DNA from 3 places in the Bacillus sp. V33-4 genome. Region 2 is predicted to be linked to each of the others. Evidence: riboswitches for the same ligand, from Rfam matches in the RefSeq annotation. Region 2 holds a riboswitch; each other region holds the start of a gene.
The links. A riboswitch is a leader RNA that binds a small molecule or an ion and turns the genes downstream of it on or off. The one in region 2 is predicted to bind S-adenosylmethionine.
Positions count from the first base shown of each region.

Region 1: it holds a riboswitch for S-adenosylmethionine, as region 2 does, so the genes downstream of both, CVD23_RS12155 (Fur-regulated basic protein FbpA) here and CVD23_RS19715 (alpha-hydroxy-acid oxidizing protein) in region 2, are expected to answer to the same signal.
Region 3: it holds a riboswitch for S-adenosylmethionine, as region 2 does, so the genes downstream of both, CVD23_RS09810 (iron-containing alcohol dehydrogenase family protein) here and CVD23_RS19715 (alpha-hydroxy-acid oxidizing protein) in region 2, are expected to answer to the same signal.

Region 1 is NZ_PGVC01000031.1:12,297-14,569, reverse strand. Features, by position in the region: gene CVD23_RS12160 (alpha/beta hydrolase family protein) at 1-686, opposite strand, end outside; gene CVD23_RS12155 (Fur-regulated basic protein FbpA) at 701-865, opposite strand; SAM riboswitch class I at 987-1,092, opposite strand; gene CVD23_RS12150 (aldo/keto reductase) at 1,260-2,087, opposite strand; gene CVD23_RS12145 (hypothetical protein) at 2,221-2,273, opposite strand, start outside.
Region 2 is NZ_PGVC01000064.1:23,087-25,359, forward strand. Features, by position in the region: SAM riboswitch class I at 774-880, shown strand; gene CVD23_RS19715 (alpha-hydroxy-acid oxidizing protein) at 981-2,141, shown strand.
Region 3 is NZ_PGVC01000024.1:103,812-106,084, reverse strand. Features, by position in the region: gene sufB (Fe-S cluster assembly protein SufB) at 1-876, shown strand, start outside; SAM riboswitch class I at 1,002-1,114, shown strand; gene CVD23_RS09810 (iron-containing alcohol dehydrogenase family protein) at 1,252-2,273, shown strand, end outside.

The sequences.
Region 1 (2,273 bases), on a different contig from region 2:
CTTTGACATGTTCCTTTCCCTCTTTTAGAAAAAGCTTTTTCGTAGAGACGGCAATACTCTACCGGAATTTCATCATCATTGGTTCCGTGAATAAGCAGTACATTTCCGGTCAATTCCCGCGCCACGGTTAACGGCTTATACTTTTCCAAAGAGTTAAAAAAGTTATCTGTCAGGTAATAACCCAAATAGTCTACATGGCAAGATTTTGACAACTCCTGCAATCTCTCTTTCCCGACAATCATTTTAATATCAATGTCCGGATTTGCGACTGCTGACCAAAGAATCAGGTTACGAACTCTTGCATCCCCTGCTGCGGTCAACAAGGCCACCGCCCCTCCAAGACTGTGCCCCAATAAAAACACTTCTTCCACAATGAGGGCGTTCTGCTCAAAAGCATAATCAATAACTGCTTCTGTTTGCTCAATCAGCTCACACAAACCATTTTTTCCATATTCACCAGAGCTTTCTCCACATCCAGCATAATCAAATCGCAGCACGGCACATTGATCAAGATTTAAATGTTGAGCCGTTTTAACAAACAGACGATCGACACCGATCCTGCTCCCGGTAAACCCATGGCAAATGATGACGAGTGGATAGGAAGCCCCTTGCTGAAATGATACGGGAAAATCAATCGAAGCAGCAAGCATTTGATTCTTCCATGGTATATTTATGTGACCGATCATAAATCCTCTTCCTCTCATTCAAAAATTTTTACATTCATAATTCTTTCATATTCCTCCGTGAGGTCATCGAGCGATAATTCAAACAGTTGGCGGTCCCCTTTTTTATAAATGCCGAGGTCCAGCAGCTTGGCGATGAAAATTTCCTTTTCCAGTTCGGCAGAACAATCTATTTTTTTCACTTTATACTTGCTCCTATTCTCATTTATTCCGATTGGTTTAGTGGGTTTTTGGTAAAATAAAAACCCCTTCCTATCGTCCATTCCGTAACAATAAGAAGAGGTTGGCGTTATATCCAATCCTGTCTTATCTGCCAAGCATAACGCTTGTTGGAATTGGCACAGTGCTCTTTAAGAGTCTGCTGCCGAGGTATCAAAGGGCCAAATCCCTCCACCTCTCTGGATAAGAAGTAAACATATGCGGTTATATTGTCATTTACTATATATGAAACGAGATTAATTGTCAATTTTTTAATGTGACAAAACCAGAATTTGGGCAACGCTTATCAAGAGAATGGGTCATCCATATATTCTCAATAACAAAACCGTTTTTCCTTTTATGAAATCAATTCTGTCATTAAAAATCAAAATTGTCTGGATCTGCTCCGACGCGACGGTTTTCATTTAACGAGTTTATCTTTTCCATATCGTCCCGTGAAAGTTCGAAATCGAAAATGTTCGCATTTTCGATGATCCGATTTTCATTGATTGATTTAGGAATCGTAACTATTTCTCTCTGCAAATCCCAGCGAAGAATGACTTGTGCAGGTGATTTATGGTATTTAGCGCCAATTTCCTTCAGGGCATTGTTATTGAGCAATTCACCTTGTGCCAATGGTGACCATGCTTCCATTTGGATGCCTTGATTTTTGCAAAACTCATGCAGCTCAATTTGTGCAAGCAATGGATGCAGCTCAACCTGATTGACCATCGGTTTAATTTCTGCATCTGCAAGAAGATCCTGTAGGTGGTGGATATGAAAATTACTTACGCCAATTGCGCGAACTCTTCCATCTTTATAAAGCTGCTCGAGAGCTCTCCAGGTTTCTTTATACTTCCCTTTGACCGGCCAGTGAATAAGATACAGATCTACATAGTCAAGCTCCAGCTTCTTTAAACTCGTTTCAAATGCATTTAGCGCAGAATCAAAGCCTTGGTCCGCGTTCCAAACTTTTGTCGTCACAAACAACTCTTCGCGGGGAACGCCCGATTCTTTGATTGCCTGGCCGACTCCTTCTTCATTTTTATAAACTGCAGCAGTATCAACGCTCCGGTAACCCGCTTTTAACGCGGCCTTGACCGACTCGATGACTTCTTGACCCTCTTTGACTTTAAATACACCGAATCCGAACCATGGCATCTTTACTCCATTATGTAACGTAGTCGTATCTGTCAGGCTTCTCATACTTTTTTCCTCCTTATAAAAATTTCCATTTCATTTTCTCATATCTCATTCGAATTATGAAATAATTTGCTCGTTTTAGGAAAAAATTAAAAACCCATGCAGGGACACCGACACGGGCAGAAATTATATAAATTTAGAAGGTTTGCACTGCATGAGTGGCCACTGGATTTGTTTCTTTCCGTTTTA
Region 2 (2,273 bases):
ATGGAAATTTATCGCCCGGTGATTTGCCATTACTATTCTCTGTTAAATGACATGCAACATCTTTTCGTACAGCCTGTAGGCGCGAACACAGAAAGCGATTCCGTAATCGTTCTGCTGGGAATAAGTATGGCTGAATGATTGATCCCTCACTATAGTCAACAGATTATTATTTTAACATTATATTAAACTCATTGAAATCTTGTCTTCAGAAAACACACAATTATTTTATTTTTATAATATTTATTAGTTAACTGTTCGATTTATTCACGATATAATCCGCCTGATAAAAACAAATGCTTATTTTAGGAGGACATCATCAATAAATTAGGCCTACTGCGCAAGATTATTGTCGCAATTGCCGCTCGGGATCCGGGATCGCCCCTCGGCCTTATTGCTCCTCAATGGTAAGTACTGATCAATTGACTGATCGCACTTGATAGGCCTTTTTTATTTTGTTTTATGACGGATCTGCGTTATTTCACAATCATAACCGGTGCTTTTCCCCTTTTTGGCAACCTTATGGCTGACACTGCCAAGCACCATTTCTTGTCAAGCAACTCTTGATGTAAGCGGCATTTTCGTAACCAATCTCTCATTTTCGCCATTTTTTAATGTTTTTCATATATAAAATGTATCTATAATTTTTTTCACCATAAAACATTTCCCAGTTGGTGTTTTCCGACAAATAGTTTTAAAAAATATTTCATTGACAACCACTTCCCGAAATCCTAAAGTTATAAGTAACGAATTGCTGTTAATTTAATAATTTTGTTCTCTTATCGAGAGTGGCGGAGGGACTGGCCCTGTGAAGCCCGGCAACCATTCCAATTTGGAATTGGTGCTAAATCCAGCAAAACATTTTAGTTTTGGAAGATGAGAGCGGGCGACCATACATATGATCAAACCTCTCTACTTTGGAGAGGTTTTTTTGTTTTAGAACCTTTATCAAAAAATCAGCTATTTAGAAAGGAAATGAAATCATGGCGGTAATCAGCAAGGAAGATCCTTTATTAGCAAAAATGAAAGAGACCGGGCTCAATTTTTCAGTCGAAGAGTGGGAAAGGGCGGCTGAATGTATTCTTGAGCAAGGCCCGTTCGGTTATATCCAATCAGGGTCCAGCGGTGAAGAAACGCTGCAGAAAAATACGAGAGCTTTTGAACAATACAGCATTTTGCCAAGAGTTTTAACGAATGTAGCAAATCCAGACTTTTCAATAGAATTGTTGAATCAAACTTTTCCTTCCCCTTTATTGTTCGCTCCGGTTGGAATGCAAAGGATTGCTCATCAAGACGGAGAATTGGCTGCAGCAAGAGCAGCAGGCTCGTTTGGAATTCCTTATATTGCAAGTACTGTATCGAGCTACACTATGGAAGAGATTGCCGAAGCGAACCCGTTTAGCCCAAACTGGTTCCAGCTTTACTGGTCCAATGATCGTGATTTATCGTTAAGCATGGTTAAAAGGGCTGAAAACGCCGGTTATCAAGCCCTCGTCGTTACAGTCGATACCGTCATGCTCGGATGGCGGGAAAAGGACTTGCACAATAGCTACTCCCCGCTCAGACTTGGTTTTGGAAAAGCAAACTATATTTCTGATCCTGTTTTTCAGGCTAAAGTGAATATTGAAGACAGTGATGAAGTCGTGGACGAAATTTTAAACCAGATTCTCCATCCTTCCTTTAACTGGGATGATTTGCAGTGGCTAAAAACGCAAACGAGTTTGCCGATTGTTTTAAAAGGAATCCTTCATCCTGACGATGCAGTGGAAGCAGTTAAAAGGGGCTTCGAGGGAATTATTGTGTCAAACCATGGCGGAAGGCAGCTGGACGGGGTCGCATCCTCGCTGGATGCGTTACCATTAATTCGCAACGTTGTGCCCGAAACATTTCCAGTTTTGTTTGACAGCGGCATCCGCCGTGGCACGGATATGGTCAAGGCGCTTGCACTTGGTGCGGATGCTGTATTGCTTGGAAGGCCTTATGTATACGGGCTGGCGGTTGCAGGCGAACACGGAGTTCAAAAGGTTGTTTCGAACTTACTCGATGAATTTAAAGTATCGGCAGGTCTGGCTGGGGCGAAGAATATTACTGAGGTGAAAAAGACTACTCTCATGCGATATATCATGGATGATGCAAAAGGTTGATAAGTACTGGCGAGCATTTTTTGCTCGCTTTCTTCATGTGACTCAAGTTCGTGAAGCATATCGTTGCCCAGCTAAAAATGCTAACGGTTGTGTAATGATAAAGATTTTGACAACCCTCTCACTTTAATGCTA
Region 3 (2,273 bases), on a different contig from region 2:
TTAAACTCTGCAGTGTGGTCTGGTGGATCATTTATCTATGTTCCAAAGGGTATTAAAGTCGAAACTCCGCTTCAAGCCTATTTCCGGATTAATTCTGAAAATATGGGCCAGTTTGAGCGGACATTGATCATTGTTGATGAAGGTGCACACGTTCATTACGTTGAGGGCTGTACAGCACCTGTTTATACAACAAACTCTCTTCATAGCGCAGTTGTTGAAATTATTATTAAGAAAGACGCATATTGCCGTTATACAACAATTCAAAACTGGGCAAATAACGTCTATAACCTTGTTACAAAGCGTGCTGTTTGTGATGCCAATGCAACGATGGAATGGATTGACGGAAACATTGGATCAAAATTGACGATGAAATATCCTGCTGTCATTTTAAAAGGCGAAGGCGCCCGCGGCATGACATTGTCAATCGCGTTGGCAGGTAAAGGGCAGCACCAGGATGCCGGTGCGAAAATGACCCATCTTGCGCCAAATACTTCCTCAACGATCATTTCGAAGTCAATCTCGAAACAAGGCGGTAAAGTAACGTACCGCGGTATCGTTCACTTTGGCCGTAAAGCGGATGGAGCGCGTTCAAATATCGAGTGTGATACGCTGATTATGGATAATAAGTCGACTTCAGATACGATTCCTTACAACGAAATCTTAAATGATAACATCTCATTAGAGCATGAAGCGAAGGTTTCAAAAGTGTCGGAAGAACAATTATTCTATTTGATGAGCCGGGGCATCTCCCAGGAAGAAGCAACCGAGATGATCGTAATGGGCTTTATCGAACCGTTTACAAAAGAATTGCCAATGGAATATGCAGTTGAAATGAATCGCCTGATCAAATTCGAGATGGAAGGCTCTATTGGTTAATAACTGTTCCGCCTGTCAACTGACGGGCGGTTTTTTTGTGATATCAAAAAAATGTCGCGATTAAAAAGTTCTTGACGAATAAAATAATAATGATTAAACTGACTATAACAATTTAATGAGCAAATCTCTTATTCAGAGTGGTGGAGGGACTGGCCCTGCGAAACCCGGCAACCGTTCTTGTCAATAGATGAGAAAAGGTGCTAAATCCTGCAAAACGCTATGTTTTGAAAGATAAGAGAGGATGATCTGTCATTTATTATGATTTCATGCCTCTCTTTTATCAGGGAGGCATTTTTTGTGTTTAAACAGCTCATTTAAAGTAAGTCAATGCTGGGCTAACCTTTTATAATGAGGTGATCTTTAGGGGGATGAGACATGGAAGCTATTACTGTACAAGGCGCCCCGATGCAGTATGAATGTGGGCAGGGCGCTTTGGAAAAACTCCCAATCTATCTTCAGGCTTTAGAAATTGAACGCGTTACTGTTTTACATGGGAAAACTGCCTTACAGGCGGCTCAACCTTTTTTAACAAATGAGAAGACAGAAAATTGGGAGTATATCGAATTAACCGGTCCTTGCACAGAGGGAATGACGGATAGACTTGCCAGTGAATTGCAGGGCAAGTCAGATGCAATTATCGGGATTGGCGGAGGCACGATTTTAGATATTGCGAAGGCAGTTGGTTATAAGGCGAAGCTGAAAACAGTGTTAATCCCGACCGTGGCGTCAACTTGTGCGGCGTGGACACCCTTGAGTGTTTTTTACAATCAAGCGGGTGAATTTTCGCATTACTCGATTTTTCCGACAGCGACAGCACTTGTGTTAATAGAGCCGGAAATTATCGCGAAAGGGCCTGTAGCTTACTTAAGAGCCGGTATTGGCGATACGCTTGCCAAGTTTTATGAGGCAGAAGCTTTACTTGAATCTTTTTTTCAAAACGAGTCATTGCCTGTTGCGGTTCAAGTCGGCAGGGAAGCAGCTGAACTTTGCAAACAAATTTTGCTTAAAGACGGCCGGGAAGCAATTCAATCATGTGAGAACCAGCTTGTTACCGCCGAGATCACTAGAGTAATCGAGGCTAATATTTTAGCAGGCGGGATGGTCGGCGGCTTTGCCGGAAAATATGGGCGGGTTGCCGGTGCACATTCGATACATAACAGTTTAACAGCCGTCAAGGAAACTCACGCATTCCTTCATGGCGAAAAAGTGGCCTATGGAATTCTCGTTCAGCTTGCAATTGAGTGCAACTGGAAGGAGATAGAACAACTCATCCCTTTTTATGTCGAGACAAAGCTTCCATACCGGCTAAAGGAATTTTCAATTGATCCTGAAAATAAGCAAGTACTTGCCTTCATTATTGGTAAAGCATTAAGGGAATCAGAATCAATTCATCTCAT